2 regions of the Undibacterium sp. FT79W genome follow, and region 2 is predicted to be linked to the other one. Evidence: predicted binding sites of a transcription regulator. Region 2 holds the regulator's gene; the other holds the start of a gene.

Region 1 (7,628 bases), 140 kb from region 2:
TCGTACCTGATTTTGAATTGCCTGGACAGTTGGGTCGCCAAGTAACGCCCCCGCAGCTTTTGTCGTTGGATTATATGAAGTCAGTTGTGCAATCGTGCTGTTCAGACTGTTGTACGCAGAGACAAAAGAGTTAATGCTATTTTGCACTGCCGATGTATTGGTATTGACTGCAATCGATGTGGTGCCAATTTTCTGAGCGCTGATTGTCACACCCTGAATGGCCGTTCCGACCTTATTGCTCGCGCTGGATACGGCAATGCCGTTGACGGTCAGGTTGGCATTCTGACCAGTAGTCACTTCTTTGAAATTCTGGGAGCCTGCGGGATCATAAGAAAGCAGATTTTGCAGATTCGCATCTCCGGCAACACTGATTTTCAAACTTGATGTTGCACCTGTTGAGGTCGAATTCAGCACTAAATGATAAGGAGTCGCACTGCCGTCACCGACGATGGATGCATTCACGCCGATTTTTGCGTTATTGATGGCATCCCGGATGCCTTGCAGTGAATTATTTGTGCTATCAATCGTTACTGTGCCTGTTGCCTGACTTGCATCTTGTGTGAACGTTGCTCCACTATATATTCCGCCAGTCTGAGTGCCACCTGAAATACTGCCGAACTGAAAGCTTAACGTTGTGCTGGCACCACTGCCGATGGAGGCTGTAGTATTGATTTGTCCTGCGCTGGATATAGTCTGAGACTGTGCAAGTTGCGTCACATTAACGTTGTAATTGCCAACACTGGCGGTGCTGCTTGCTGTAACTGAGGCAACTGCTGTATCACTTGCTGTTGCTGCGAGCGTCTTAAAGGTGGACGCACTGCTCAGTGCAATCAGGGAAGACTGGAAGGAGCTGACAGAACCACTTAAAGCGCCTAATGCAGTGACATCCGCCTGATAACTTGTTTGTTTTTTCTGAATAGATGCTAGCGGCAGACTCTCAATGGCCATGAGCTTGCTGACAATGGTGTCAACGGGAAGTCCAGAACCTACACCGGTGGATTGTATGGCCACAATAATTCTCCTTTTGAGGTCCTTACTATATCAAATCTGATTCTTGTTCAATTGAGATGAAAGAAGGGGTTTTACCTGCTATTTTAAAAAGATCGTTACCGATTAAGCTTCGTTCTTAATGAGTAATCCTTTTAATTTATCTAAGGATTTAGATATTTCAAGTGCCTCTTCCGTTGGAATCTGGCGTAACACCTGATTTGTTTGCTGATCAATAATTTTGACAACAACACGCTTACTGTCAGTATCGACGCTGAAGCGTAAATCCTGTGAGCGAGCCTGCAGCGCATCGTTAATATGAGCGATTGCTTTATTAACTTCGGTGCTGTCAAATTTCTTATTCTCAGAATTGTCGACTGCAGTTGCCGTGGGTGCGCTAATGTTATTAGCAGGAGGGGCTGACCGTACGTTGGTGACGGCAGTTTTGTCACTGATCAATTGCCCCGATTGAGGCGGGTTGCCAATCGATGGGATGTCCATGATCATTTCCTTCAAAGTTAGATTCCCCTGATCATAACTGATCAGGGGAATTATCTACATCAATAGAAAACTGAAGCTATTGATTAACGCAGCAGTGCGAGAACACCGTTAGGTAATGAGTTAGCTTGAGCCAAAATTGCAGTACCAGCTTGTTGCAACACTTGAGAACGAGTCATATTTGCTGTTTCCGAAGCAAAATCGGAGTCTTGAATACGGCTACGTGCTGATGCCAAGTTTTCTTGTGATGTTTGCAAGCTGTTGACAGCAGAAGTGAAGCGGTTTTGTATCGCACCCAAAGAAGCGCGTGAACTATTGACCGATGCAATCGCCGAATCGATGGTTGCCAGAGCTGACTGCGCCCCTGCCGCCGTACTCAGATTCAGAGAGGATACACCTGCACCGACTGTGACTGCTGCTGAAGTGAAGCCACCTGTCAAGTTTGCTGCTGTCAAACCTGTACCTGTACCATTTGCCAGAGTAATACCAGCAGAGCTTGTGGAAGACAGGGAAAGTGTCGATGTAGCAATGTCTGTCGCACCAGTTGCAGATACGGTGATACCTGTATTGGCTGCAGCTGCAGCTGCATTAGTACTTGCTGTAACTGTGATATTACGTCCATCTGCAGCTGCCAGGGCAACAGCACCAGTTGTTGTATCAAATGTAGCTGATACGCCAGTTTGTGAGCTGATCGCATTAACAGCAGCAGCAACTTGTGCGCCACGTTGAGCGCCGGAAGTCGAGGCGCTCAATGCACCCAGATTGACACCGTTAATTGTGATGTCGCCAGAAGCGATTGCTGTTGCGCTTGTTGATGCTGTACCGGCAACTGTTGTAGAACCAACTGTTGCTGTCACACCAGTTTGACCACTGATTGCGTTAATTGCTGCAGCTTTAGCAATACCACTACCAGTTGCATTAGAGAAGGATACGCCATCACTAGCAGATGCGCCGACTTGGTAACCGTTGATCGACAAGTCACCGGATGCCAGAGCTGTCGTTGTTACAGCACCCGCACCTGCTACAGTTGTTTTGTAGCTGGATGTGGAGCCAACACCGAGAGACGATGATTTTGCACTGGCAATTGCTGAAATGCTGATCTGATCGTTTGAGCTGCCGTTTGCACCAACCTGGAATGTTTGGTTTGCAAAGCTACCGTCAAGCAGATTCACACCGTTAAAGTTAGAAGAGCTTGCAACACGGTTGATTTCAGAGATCAACTGGCTGGCTTCGTTATTCAGGGATGCGCGGTCTGATGCACTGTTAGAGCCGTTGGCTGCCTGAACTGCCAGATCACGAATACGTTGTAAGTTGGAACCGATTTGTTGCAGATCGCCCTCAGCTGTCTGAGCCAGAGAGATACCGTCATTCGCATTACGTGCAGCTTGGTTTTGACCATTCAGCTGCGAAGTCATACGTTGAGAAATTGCGAGACCAGCGGAGTCATCTTTTGCGCTGTTAATACGCAGACCGGATGACAGACGTTGCATGGATGTTTGCAAAGAGCCTTGAGATGTAGTCAGGCTGCGTTGTGCATTCATGGATGCAATATTGGTATTGATATATGAAGCCATTTTGATACTCCTTACCTAAGTTATTAAATTCGGCGTTAAAACCTCAAACTTCGGTCTGTCTGTTGACTGTTGCACCGCCGTTGTAAAGGGTTACGGACGGGAATCAAAAACTTTTAGCTAGTTTCCGCAAATAAATACTATTTTTTTTGCTTAAGTTTTTCGCGATATTCCGCTCAACGACAGCTTTTAAAATTTCTTGAGGGCTTAATTTAAATATCTTTCACCCCTTTATTCGGGCTTAAGCATTTATTTTTTCCCTTTAAAATGAATTTCGATGATCATAATGTCCTCGGGAATTATTTTTTGGTCATGTTTTTGGTCTTTGCCACCTTAAAGAGAATAGATAATGAGTAAAGTCGGCTTGCACCCCGGAAATGCATTTAAAGAAGCAAAGGCTTTGTATAAGGCTAATCAGGCAGAAAAAGCGAAAGCACTCTGTCTCCGGATTGTTCAGCAATATCCTTTGCATCAGGACGCCAATTACTTTCTCGCCAAATTAGCTTTTGAAGGCGGCTTGAATGAGGAATCGCTACTTTTTTTACAAAAAGCGTTTTCAGGTGCGCAGCAATTCAACGCAGATAAGCATGCTTATTATCAGGTTCTTAATCGTTATATACAGAGCCGTTCATTTGAACAGCTTGAAATTGCCAGTCTGTGGCTGACCGGATTTAATCCTAAAGATGGTATTGCCTGGGATTACCTTGGCATCAGCCGCCTGGAACAGGGGAAATATCCCGAAGCCTACGAAGCGCTTCAACACGCCGTGGCGCTATTGCCGAACAATCCTCATGTGCTGGCGAATATTGGTAACGCGCTGATATCTTTGGAGCGTTGTGCCGAGGCAGCTACTTATTTGCGGAAAGCGGTCTCAATTGATCCGGCGATGGTGGTGGCGCAGAATAATCTTGGCAATGCCTTGCGCATGATAGGACAGACGCAGGCTGCCGTAGATACTTTGCAGATTGCGGTACGTCTTAATCCCGGTCTTGCTTATGTTTACAATAATTTAGGCCTGGCATATCGTGAGAATAATCAATACAGCGAGGGCATCAAGTGTTTTTATACTGCACTGGAATTGCAGCCCGATCTGATTCAGGTGTATCCGAACCTGATCGATGCCCTGAGACAGAATGGCGAGGTGCAGCGTGCGATTGAATGCGGTAATGAAGCGATGGATCGTTGCGCGAATATCCCGGAATTCTGGGGTGGCTACGGCGATGCCCTGCGCGAGGCTAATCATCTCGATCCTGCGATTGAGGCCTACATGCGGGCGCTGTCATTTAAAAAAGACTCGCAGTCTTCGTTTAATCGCAAAATATTCAGCAATTTACTGTTCTGCTTAAATTACCACCCAGATTTACCCGCAGAAGCCATTTTCGGCGCATATCAGGATTTCGATCAGCGTTTTGGTTTGCCAAATAAAGTCTTCTGGCGTCCTTTTGATAACGTACGCGATCCAAATAAGCGTTTGAAGGTCGGTTATGTCGCGCAGGCGTTTTATAACCAGGTCTGTAAATATTTCCTGTTGCCTTTGCTGGAAAAACACGATAAAAGTCAGGTCGAAGTTTATGCGTATGCGAATCCGCCGTTTGAAGATGAGACAACGGAATATTATAAAAAGTCGGTTGATCACTGGATCTACACCCGCGAAATGACGGATGCAGAACTGGCAGAACGTATCCGTGCAGACGGCATCGACGTGTTGATCGACGTTGCGGGGCACACAAACAGCAATCGCCTCGGCGTCTTTGCGCGCAAACCTGCGCCGGTTTCGCTGCATTGGCTGGAATACGGCTACACCACGGGTTTGACTGCGATTGATTATTACCTGACGGACAAAGCTACCGTTACCGATAACTGCGCCCACCTGTTTTCTGAAAAAGTCTGGTGTCTGGATGGCCCAGCGTATACCTATCGTCCGGATGTACGTAAAGCGGAGCTGGTGCCACCGCCTGTGCTGGAAACGGGCGTGATTACTTTTGGCAGCCTGTCGCGCTCAGTCCGTATCAATCATAAGGTTGTGAAGGTCTGGTCAGCGATACTGGACGCGATGCCGAATTCTCGTCTGATTATTAATAGTGGCGACTTTAAAGACGTCAAAGTGCAGGATGAAATGGCATCGCGTTTCATGCAATACGGCATCGACAGGTCCCGGCTGGAGATCGGTTTTACCAGCCCATCATGGGAAGTCTTGAAGCAAATTGATATCGGCCTCGACTGTTTTCCGCATAATTCCGGTACGACGCTGCTGGAGAGTATTTATATGGGTATTCCTTTCATTACGCTGGCTGATCGTCCATCCGTCGGACGTATTGGTGCCAGCGTGTTAAGGGGGGTGGGCCGCGACGAATGGGTGGCACAAACTGAAATGGAATATGCGCAGAAAGCCCTGATCCTCGCACACGATGTTGATGGTCTTGTGCATTTACGGCAGACGCTGCGCGCCGAGATGGAAGCCTCACCATTGATGGATGAGCCAGGTTTTGCCCGTGATGTTGAAAAAGCCTATCGCGGCATGTGGGAGATTTACTGCAAGGAGAATGCGCAATGAAAGCAGTGATTCTGGCCGGTGGTCTGGGAACACGAATCTCAGAAGAAACCCATCTCAAGCCCAAGCCGATGATAGAAATCGGCGGCCATCCGATTTTGTGGCACATCATGAAGAGCTACTCATCGCATGGGGTGAATGAATTTGTGATCTGCTGTGGTTATAAAGGCTATCTGATCAAAGAGTATTTTGCGAACTACTTTTTGCACATGTCGGACGTCACCTTCGATATGCAACACAATCGCATGGAAGTGCACGAAAGACATGCCGAACCATGGAAGGTCACGCTGGTGGACACCGGCGAAGACACGATGACAGGCGGGCGGCTCAAACGTGTGGCGCGCTATGTGCAGGATGAAGAAGCATTTTGCTTCACTTATGGCGACGGTGTGTCTGACCTCGATATCGCTGCCTCAATCGCATTCCATAAAAATCACGGCAAGCTTGCAACTGTCACGGCGGTGTTACCACCGGGGCGCTACGGTGCGCTGGAGCGTGACGGCGATCAGGTCGCCGGTTTTACGGAAAAACCTCGCGGCGATGGCGGCTGGATTAATGGCGGTTATTTTGTGCTGTCTCCCAAAGTGCTCGATTTTATTGGTGACGACAGCGTCAGCTGGGAAGCGGAGCCCTTGGCCAGATTAGCGCAACAGCAGCAACTCATGGCCTACGAACACGCTGGTTTCTGGCAGCCTATGGACACGCTGCGCGAGAAAAATCTGTTGGAAGATTTGTGGCAATCAGGGCAGGCACCATGGCGAACATGGTAAATACCAGCGTAGTCAGTCTTGGGGAAGTCAGCGCATTTCCTGCATCTGAACCCAGCTTCTGGCAGGGGCGACGGGTCTTGCTGACCGGGCACACTGGTTTTAAGGGCGCATGGCTGGCATTCTGGTTGCTGCGTATGGGCGCGACAGTGACTGGACTGGCACTGGCGCCGCGTACCTCGCCTGATTTATTTGATGCGCTGGGCTTGGCAGGGCGCATGCAGAGTCACATTGGTGATATCCGCGATGCTGCGCTGGTGCGTCAGATTGTGGCCGAAAGTCAGCCGGAAATCGTTTTGCATCTGGCGGCGCAGGCGCTGGTGCGGCCTAGTTATAAAGATCCGCTGGATACTTTCTCCAGTAATGTGATGGGCACCGCCAACGTGCTGGATGCTTTGCGTGGCGTGAACAGTGTTCGCGTGGCGCTGATGGTGACGACTGATAAAGTCTATCGTAACCGCGAGTTGTTGACGCCGTATCCAGAGACAGCAGAGTTGGGCGGCCATGATCCGTACAGCGCGAGTAAAGCCGCTTCTGAATTAGTAATTGCCGGTTATCGCTCGGCATTTCTGGCAGAGCAGGGCGTGACGGTTGCGGTCGCCAGAGCGGGTAATGTGATCGGTGGCGGTGACTGGTCGGAAGATCGCTTACTGCCGGATGCAGTGCGTGCATGGCAAAAGCATGAACGTCTGCAGATACGTCGCCCGGAATCAGTGCGGCCGTGGCAACATGTACTGGAGCCCGTCTCGGCTTATCTGACCCTGGCGCAACGGGCTTACCATTTGCCGGGGCTGGGCGAAGCCTGGAATTTTGGGCCGGACGAAGTCGCCACCGTGCGTGAAGTTGTCGAACTGGCGCAGGGCGCTTATGGTGGCGGAGAGGTCGATTTCGCTCACGACATCATTGGTCCGCATGAAGCAGGTTTGCTGGCGCTGGATGTCAGCAAGGCGCGCCGCGAGTTGGGTATACGTTCGCGCTGGGATTTGCAGAGCGCGGTGCGCCGCACGATGTGCTGGTATCGCGATTTTGAGCAAGGCGTGAGTGCCAGCGATTTGTGCGAGCGCGATCTGGACGCATTTTTACTCGGTACAGAATAAGGACGCCGCCAGAAAATCCGGTGCAAAGGTAAGTAGAAAGAGGAAAAAAGCAGGAAAATGGCTTCTATATACTCCCCCGGGTATATTTCAAGCTCCTTTGTTTTCAAGGAGATGAGAGGGAAATTTCTCAAAAGTGGGGGGAGTATATGAAAACAGG
Region 2 (7,628 bases):
ATTTACTGGATGTTCTGTTGGCATTTTCCCCCGTCGTATTGGTGCTGTTGCTGGTGGCATTGGGCTCACCGTTGTTGATTGGTGGCTGGTTGTTCAGTGCTAAGGCGCTGCAACCTAATTTCGGGCGCATGAATCCGATTTCCGGCTTGGGAAACATGATTTCTGCTCGTGCCGGTGTTGAATTGTTGAAGGCGATTGTAAAAACAGTGCTTGTCGGTAGCGTTGCCTGGGTTGTCATCATGGGGCAAAAAGAGGCGATTTTTGGTTTGCCTCTGGAAAATCTGCACGCGGGGATCGCACACGTTGGTCACATGATGGCCGTGTGTTTTATGTCTATCGTTGCTGCTTTAGTTGCGATTGCGGCGATAGATGCGCCGTATCAGATGTGGCATTACGCGAACAAATTAAAGATGACGCATCAGGAAGTGGTGCAGGAATCGAAAGAGTCGAATGGTAATCCGCAAATTAAAGCGAAGATTCGCCAGCAACAACGTGAAATGGCGCGTCGCCGGATGATGACTGAAATTCCGACTGCTGACGTTATTGTGACCAACCCGACGCACTTCGCCGTCGCACTGAAATATACCGAGGGTGGTGGCGGCGCACCAAAGGTAGTGGCGAAAGGTGCGGATGAAGTTGCTGCAAAAATCCGTGAGCTTGGTGCCGAACACAATGTTCCTTTGCTAGAAGCGCCACCGCTGGCGCGTGCGCTGTATAAGCACACAGAGTTAGGCGACGAAATTCCGGAAGCTTTATACGCGGCTGTCGCTGAAGTCCTTGCATATGTATTCCAGCTTCGCAGCTACCGCGAACGTGGTGGCATCAGACCGGAAGAACCACGCGAATTAGAAGTTCCCGCAGAGTTGGACCCGAATAATCAAGTAGGAGTAGCAGTATGAATAGCCTGAAATTGCCGTTGTGGATGAACGGGCTCAATGGCAGGGCGCTGGCAGCGCCTATCTTGATTATTCTGATGCTGGCTATGATGGTGTTGCCATTGCCAGCATTTATTCTCGACGTTTTTTTCAGTTTCAATATCGCGATTGCGATCATTGTTTTGCTGACGAGTTTGTACACGGTGAAGCCGCTGGACTTCATGGTGTTCCCAACAGTGCTGCTGGTCAGCACTATGTTGCGTTTATCGCTCAACGTCGCGTCTACCCGCGTGGTGTTGACTGAGGGGCATACAGGCCCGGACGCCGCAGGTAAGGTGATTGAGGCTTTTGGTCATTTTCTGATTGGTGGAAATTACACTGTCGGTATCGTGGTGTTTGTGATTCTGACGATCATTAACTTCACGGTGGTGACAAAAGGTGCAGGTCGTATCGCTGAAGTGGGCGCACGTTTTGCGTTGGATGCGATGCCTGGTAAGCAAATGGCGATTGATGCTGATCTGAATGCTGGTCTGATTGCCGAGCAAGAGGCACGTCGTCGCCGTACCGAAGTCGCGCAGGAAGCTGAATTCTACGGTGCGATGGACGGTGCGTCTAAATATGTCCGTGGTGACGCGGTTGCCGGGATCATGGTGACGGTGATTAATATCGTCGGCGGTCTGATTGTGGGTATGGTGCAGCACGATCTGGACTTTGGTTCAGCACTGAAGAACTACACGTTGCTGGCTATCGGTGACGGTCTGGTTGCGCAGATTCCATCGTTGATTATTTCTACTGCTGCTGGTGTGGTTGTCTCGCGTGTCGCCAGTGAGCAAGATATCAGTGGTCAGTTGATAGGGCAGTTGTTTGCCAAACCACAGGTGATGTTTATCACCGCTGGCATTATCGGTGGCATGGGCATTATTCCAGGTATGCCGCATATTGCTTTCGTCTTGTTAGCAGGATTACTGGCTGGTGCCGGGTATCTGGCGCGTCAGAAAGCGGAACAGGCAGCGGGTATTTCTCCTGCCGAAGCGGCGGCGCAAGCGGAAGCGCAGAATGCGCCGGCACCTGAAGTTGAAGAAGCCACCTGGCAGGATATCTTACCCGTGGATACTTTGGGACTTGAGGTAGGTTATCGCTTGATTCCTTTGGTCGATAAATCACAGGGCGGTGAGTTGCTGCGTCGTATTAAAGGAATACGTAAAAAATTCGCGCAAGAGGTTGGCTTTCTGTCGCCGCCGGTGCATATCCGCGACAATCTTGAACTGAAGCCATCTGCATACCGCATCGCGTTGAAAGGCGTTGAAGTCGGCGCTGGTGAAGCGATGAATGGCCAATATCTGGCGATTAATCCCGGCATGGTTTCCGGGCCTTTACCGGGTGTAGAAACGACTGATCCTGCGTTTGGTTTGCCTGCGATCTGGATCGATGCCAGTGCGCGCGAACAAGCGCAAGCGATGGGTTACACCGTGGTTGATGCCGGTACCGTAATCGCCACCCATCTGAATCATCTGATCACCACCCATGCCGCTGAATTGTTAGGTCGTCAGGAAGTGCAGCAGTTGCTGGATCATCTTGCAAAAGAAATGCCGAAAATGGTTGAGGATCTGGTGCCTAAACTGATTCCTTTGTCGGTACTGCAAAAAGTCTTGCAAAACCTGCTGCTGGAAGGCGTACATATCCGCGATATGCGTACCATTATCGAGACCTTGTCTGAGCAGGCGATGCATACCCAGGATGCCAATGAACTGACCGCACAAGTACGTATTGCGCTTGGTCGTGCGATTGTTCAGCAAATTTTCCCGGCAACAAATGAGCTGACCGTCATGACTCTGGATAGTCGTCTTGAACGTTTGCTGATGCAGGCGATCCATGCCGGTGGTGGCGATGGTGCTGCTCTCGAGCCTGGCTTGGCTGAGGCGCTGACAACACAAACCGAAACTGCGGCCAAACACCAAGAAGAAATGGGCATGACACCAGTCCTGCTGGTGCCTGCGCCGCTGCGTGCTTTGCTGTCTAAATTCTTACGTCGTACATTGCCGCAACTCAAAGTGTTGTCGCATGCCGAATTACCTGAAACAAAAACCATTAGAGTTACCAGCCTTGTTGGAGGGCAATCATGAACGTCAGAAAATTTACTGCTAACACCTCGCGCGAGGCGCTTCGCTTATTAAGGGAAGCATTGGGTGCGGATGCGGTGATTTTGTCCAACCGGAATGTTGACGGTAAGGTCGAGATTATGGCGATGGCCGATGAAGCGATGCAGTCGATCACACCGACTAAGGATGAGCGCCAGATCACCCCCGACCACACCAGAGCGGCGCCATCTCTTCAACATGAAACACGGATATTCACACCGCGCGGCATCGCTGCGGAGCCGCAGGAATATGCTGCAGCTCCGGTTTCTGTTACGGGTGAGTTAAGTGATGTGATGAACGAAATTCGTTCCATGCGCAATATGCTGGAATCGCAACTGGCGGAGTTGTCGTGGGCTAATACGCAAAAACGCGAACCACAGAAGGCGCTGGTGTTGAAAGAGATGCTGGCAACTGGTTTGAGCGCCAGCTTGTCGCGATTCATGGTAGCAAAATTGCCGGAAAATGAAACAGGTGAACAAGGTATTGAATGGATAAAGTCTATTCTGGCACGCAATCTGACGACCATCGATAATGAAAATGAAATTTTAGAAAAGGGCGGTGTGTACGCTCTGGTCGGGCCGACAGGCGTTGGAAAAACGACGACCACTGCAAAACTGGCAGCGCGCTGTGTGATGCGTCACGGTCCGTCGAAGCTGGCGTTGATCACAACCGATGGTTATCGTATCGGCGGCTATGAACAGTTACGAATCTATGGGAAAATTCTTGGTGTGATGGTTCACGCAGTCAAAGATGAGAGTGATTTACGGATTGCTTTGTCCGAGCTCAAGAATAAACATACTGTTTTAATTGATACTGTCGGGGTCAGCCAGCGCGACAAAATGGTGACGGATCAGGTCGCGATGTTGTCTGGTTCTGGCACTGATGTGAAACGCCTGCTGTGTCTGAACGCAACATCGACTGGTGAAACACTGAGTGAAGTCGTGCGTGCTTATCAGGGGACAGGTCTCGCAGGATGTATTCTGACTAAACTCGATGAGGCGGCGACGATAGGCGGTGCGCTGGATATTGTGATCCGCCAAAAGTTAAGTCTGTATTACATTGCGAATGGGCAACGGGTACCGGAAGACTTGCATGTGGCAAACAAGCAGTACCTGATTGATCGCGCCTTTAAGTTGAAACGTGAAACGGCGCCGTTCCGTTACCTGGATGAAGAGCTGCCTTTGCTGATGGCTGGTGTCGGATCTGCTGCAACTGGCGGACAAGCGGCTGCGCGGGAGGTGTCTCTTGGCTAATGTTGATCAGGCAGAGGGACTGCGTCGCATGCTGGCTGGACCAAAGCCGCGTGTATTTACTTTTTTATCAGCGTTGAAAGACAATGAAAAAAGCGAAATGCTGGTGAATCTGGGTGTGTCAGTAGCGCGGCAGGGACAGCAAATTTTGATGGTTGATGCACGTTCGTCTTCCGATAGTGTAGGCGCGTGGTTCAATGCGAGCATAGAGCGCACCTTGTTGGATGTAGCGCAACAACAGCGTACAATGCACGAGGCAGTAAAAATGGTTGCATCTGGCTTGTCAGTATCGATGTTATCGCGTCAGAGGACTGTGTCATCCAGCTTGTCCGCCGAGAATTCGAGACGATTGTCGAGAGTATTTGATCTGGCAGTACATCGTGCCGATATGGTCGTGGTTGATTGTGATATTGATGCGTGCGATGCGTTTCCACTGGCATCTCTGGATGACAGTGAAGTGGTGATTCAGGTTTCTTCAGATCCGTCAGCAATCAAATCTGCGTATGGACTGATTAAGCGTATGAGTGCTCGTCTGGGGCGACGCTCTTTTAGTATTTTGGTGTCCGGTGTATCTGAGAAAGAAGCAATGTTGATTTATACGAATATGGCTCAGGCGTCTCAACGATATCTTGCGGTACCCTTAAATTTCATTGGTTATGTGCCGGATGATGAATTCGTCAGAAGAGCTGCTCATCAGGGGCGGTCAGTGATCGACGCTTTTCCAAAAGCGCGCTCTTCCATGGCTTTTTTTCAACTGGCAGAGCGGCTTGCTGTCAGTGCGCGATCTGCATTGTGTCTGGACAGTGTATCCGGACAACAGGGCATCGCTCTCGGAATCTAATTTGAATATGTACACGGCCAGCGGAAAATCAGATAAAAATTTTCTCCTCAGGGAGCATGCGCCTTTGGTTAAGCGACTGGCTTACCAATTAAAGGCGCGCTTGCCTCCCAGTGTTGAGGTGGATGATCTGGTGCAAGCTGGAATGATTGGTCTGCTTGATGCGATCAGTCGTTACGAAGACACGCATGGTGCGCAATTCGAAACCTATGCGGTTCAGCGGATTCGTGGCGCGATGCTCGATGAGCTACGCAACACCGACTGGTTGCCGCGTGGGGTTCGGCAAAATATGCGGAAAATCGAAAATGCGATGAACCAGATGCAACAAAAACTGGGGCGGCCGCCGACAGAAACAGAAGTGGCCAAGTCGCTTAAGTTATCCCTTGGAGAGTATCAGGGACTTTTGGGAGATAGCGGCGGACATCAGTTGGTGTATTACGAAGATTTCCATGACGCAGAAACAAAAGAGCACTTCCTCGATCATTATTCTTCCGATAGTTCCGGTGATCCTTTGCAGGATCTGTTGAATGACGATTTTCGTGATGCCGTAATCGGTGCGATCGACAGTTTGCCCGAACGCGAAAAATTGTTAATGGGCCTGTATTACGAACAGGAGTTAAATCTGAAAGAAATCGGCGCGGTCATGGGCGTTTCAGAGTCCCGCGTTTCTCAGTTGCATAGCCAGGCGGTTGCACGTATGCGTGCGCATTTAAGGGAGAAAGCGTGGACTGGGCTAGCTTAGTAGGATTTATTCTGGTCGTTGTCGGCATCAGTTCCGGTCAGTTAATGGAGGACGGGCGTCTTTCTTCATTAGTGCAACCAGCGGCATTTGTGATTGTTGCGATTGGTACGCTGGGGGCGGTACTTCTGCAGAGTCGTATGAGTACTTTCCGACGCGGTTTGCGTATGTTGAAATGGGTCATTTCTGAGCCGCAAGACAATAGCCGTAAAAATATTCAGGATGCATTGATCTGGAGTGCGGTTGCCCGGCGCGAGGGATTTTTGAGTCTTGAGCGTTACATGGATGCTTCTGATGACGCCTTTATCAGTAAGGGATTGCGGCTAGTCATTGACGGCGTCGACCCTGCGCGACTGAAAGACATTCTGGACGTTGATATTTCATTGTATGAAATTGAGCAACGTCAGGCCGCCAAAATCTGGGAGGCAGCTGGTGGCTATTCTCCGACCATCGGAATCTTAGGGGCGGTACTGGGGCTGATTCACGTTATGGAAAATCTGACTGACCCTGCGAAACTTGGTGGCGGTATTGCCGTGGCATTCGTGGCGACGATTTATGGTGTTGGGCTGGCTAATTTATTTTTTCTGCCCGTCAGCAATAAGTTAAAAGAAATTATTGGCAGAGAAATTACCCGACGCGAGATGTTGTCCGATATTTTTTATAGCATTGCTGTTGGAGATAGTCCTCGTATCGTGGAAGAGCGGGTTGATAACCACAGTAGTCAGGTTTAAACATGGCAAGAAAAAAATATCACGAAGAGCCAGAAAACCACGAACGATGGATGGTCTCTTACGCTGATTTCATTACCTTGTTGTTTGCTTTTTTTGTTGTTATGTATGCGATCTCTTCGCTGAATGAGGGAAAGTATCGCGTGTTGTCCAGCTCCCTGACTGGCGCATTTAGTAACGACCCTACCTCTCCTGTTGCTGCCGGAGTAACTCCACAGGTGGTGAAGTTAGATCCGCTGCCAATAGTGAAGCGGAAATCAACTGAAAACATACGTAAAGAGCGGGAGGTAATGACAGGGTTAGCAAAAGATGTACTTGCTGCCCTGGAGCCCTTGGTCAAGGAAGGTAAAGTCAGAGTGACGCAAACTGCCAGGGGTGTGACGATAGAAATCAATGCAAGTTTGTTGTTTCCACCTGGCGAAGCTAAGTTAAACGCAGACTCCGTACAGGCACTGACCGCAATTGCTTCTGTATTAAAATTAGACAATCATGCAATTCAGGTCGAAGGACACACGGATAATGTACCAATCAAAAATCCGGTTTTTCCCTCGAATTGGGAGTTATCAGCGGTTCGGGCAAGTACGGTAGCGCGTCTTTTAACGGAAAATGGTGTTGATGATTTCAGGGTGACTGCCGTTGGGCAAGGAGCAAAATTACCGGTGGATTCAAATGATACGCCTGAAGGAAGATCGCGTAATCGCCGGGTGAGTGTCACTATCTTATCGGTATTGCCAGAGCCGGTAGTGGATATTCCTGTTGCGACTCAAGCGCCAATTACTCCCTGACAAAGATCGCAATAAAAAAAGCCCCGAACAATCGGGGCTTTTTTTATGTACTTGCGAACGATCAGCGGACAATAAGTCCTTTGGCGGGAGTTGTTCTGATCGACGACTGCCCATTTGGTCCGTATAAAGAGCCTGTCGTTGTCCCTTGTTGAAACGTGCTGAGTGCAGCCTGATTTTGCGACAGTCTGCGTGTGATCATCAGGCCATTGGTTTTATTGTCTTCTTTAGCTTGTGCTGATAATTCCAGTAAACCATCCCAAAGCAATTGTGCCTCC

What was found. The regulator FliA, encoded in region 2, starts transcription of late flagellar genes. The targets are predictions, from matches to a motif close to CTAAAGTTTNNNNNNNNNNNGCCGNTA.
Region 1: a site for FliA is predicted at 3,150-3,176, ahead of H8K38_RS03935 (flagellin). Genes of this name have one in related genera too.

The regions. Positions count from the first base shown of each region.
Region 1 is NZ_JACOGB010000002.1:179,015-186,642, reverse strand. Features, by position in the region: gene fliD (flagellar filament capping protein FliD) at 1-1,011, opposite strand, end outside; gene H8K38_RS03940 (flagellar protein FlaG) at 1,114-1,488, opposite strand; gene H8K38_RS03935 (flagellin) at 1,572-3,059, opposite strand; gene H8K38_RS03930 (glycosyltransferase family 41 protein) at 3,406-5,610, shown strand; gene rfbF (glucose-1-phosphate cytidylyltransferase) at 5,607-6,377, shown strand; gene rfbG (CDP-glucose 4,6-dehydratase) at 6,362-7,471, shown strand.
Region 2 is NZ_JACOGB010000002.1:320,077-327,704, reverse strand. Features, by position in the region: gene flhB (flagellar biosynthesis protein FlhB) at 1-899, shown strand, start outside; gene flhA (flagellar biosynthesis protein FlhA) at 896-2,998, shown strand; gene flhF (flagellar biosynthesis protein FlhF) at 2,995-4,266, shown strand; gene H8K38_RS04635 (antiactivator of flagellar biosynthesis FleN protein) at 4,259-5,104, shown strand; gene H8K38_RS04630 (RNA polymerase sigma factor FliA) at 5,112-5,843, shown strand; gene H8K38_RS04625 (flagellar motor protein) at 5,825-6,571, shown strand; gene motD (flagellar motor protein MotD) at 6,574-7,353, shown strand; gene H8K38_RS04615 (flagella synthesis protein FlgN) at 7,415-7,628, opposite strand, start outside.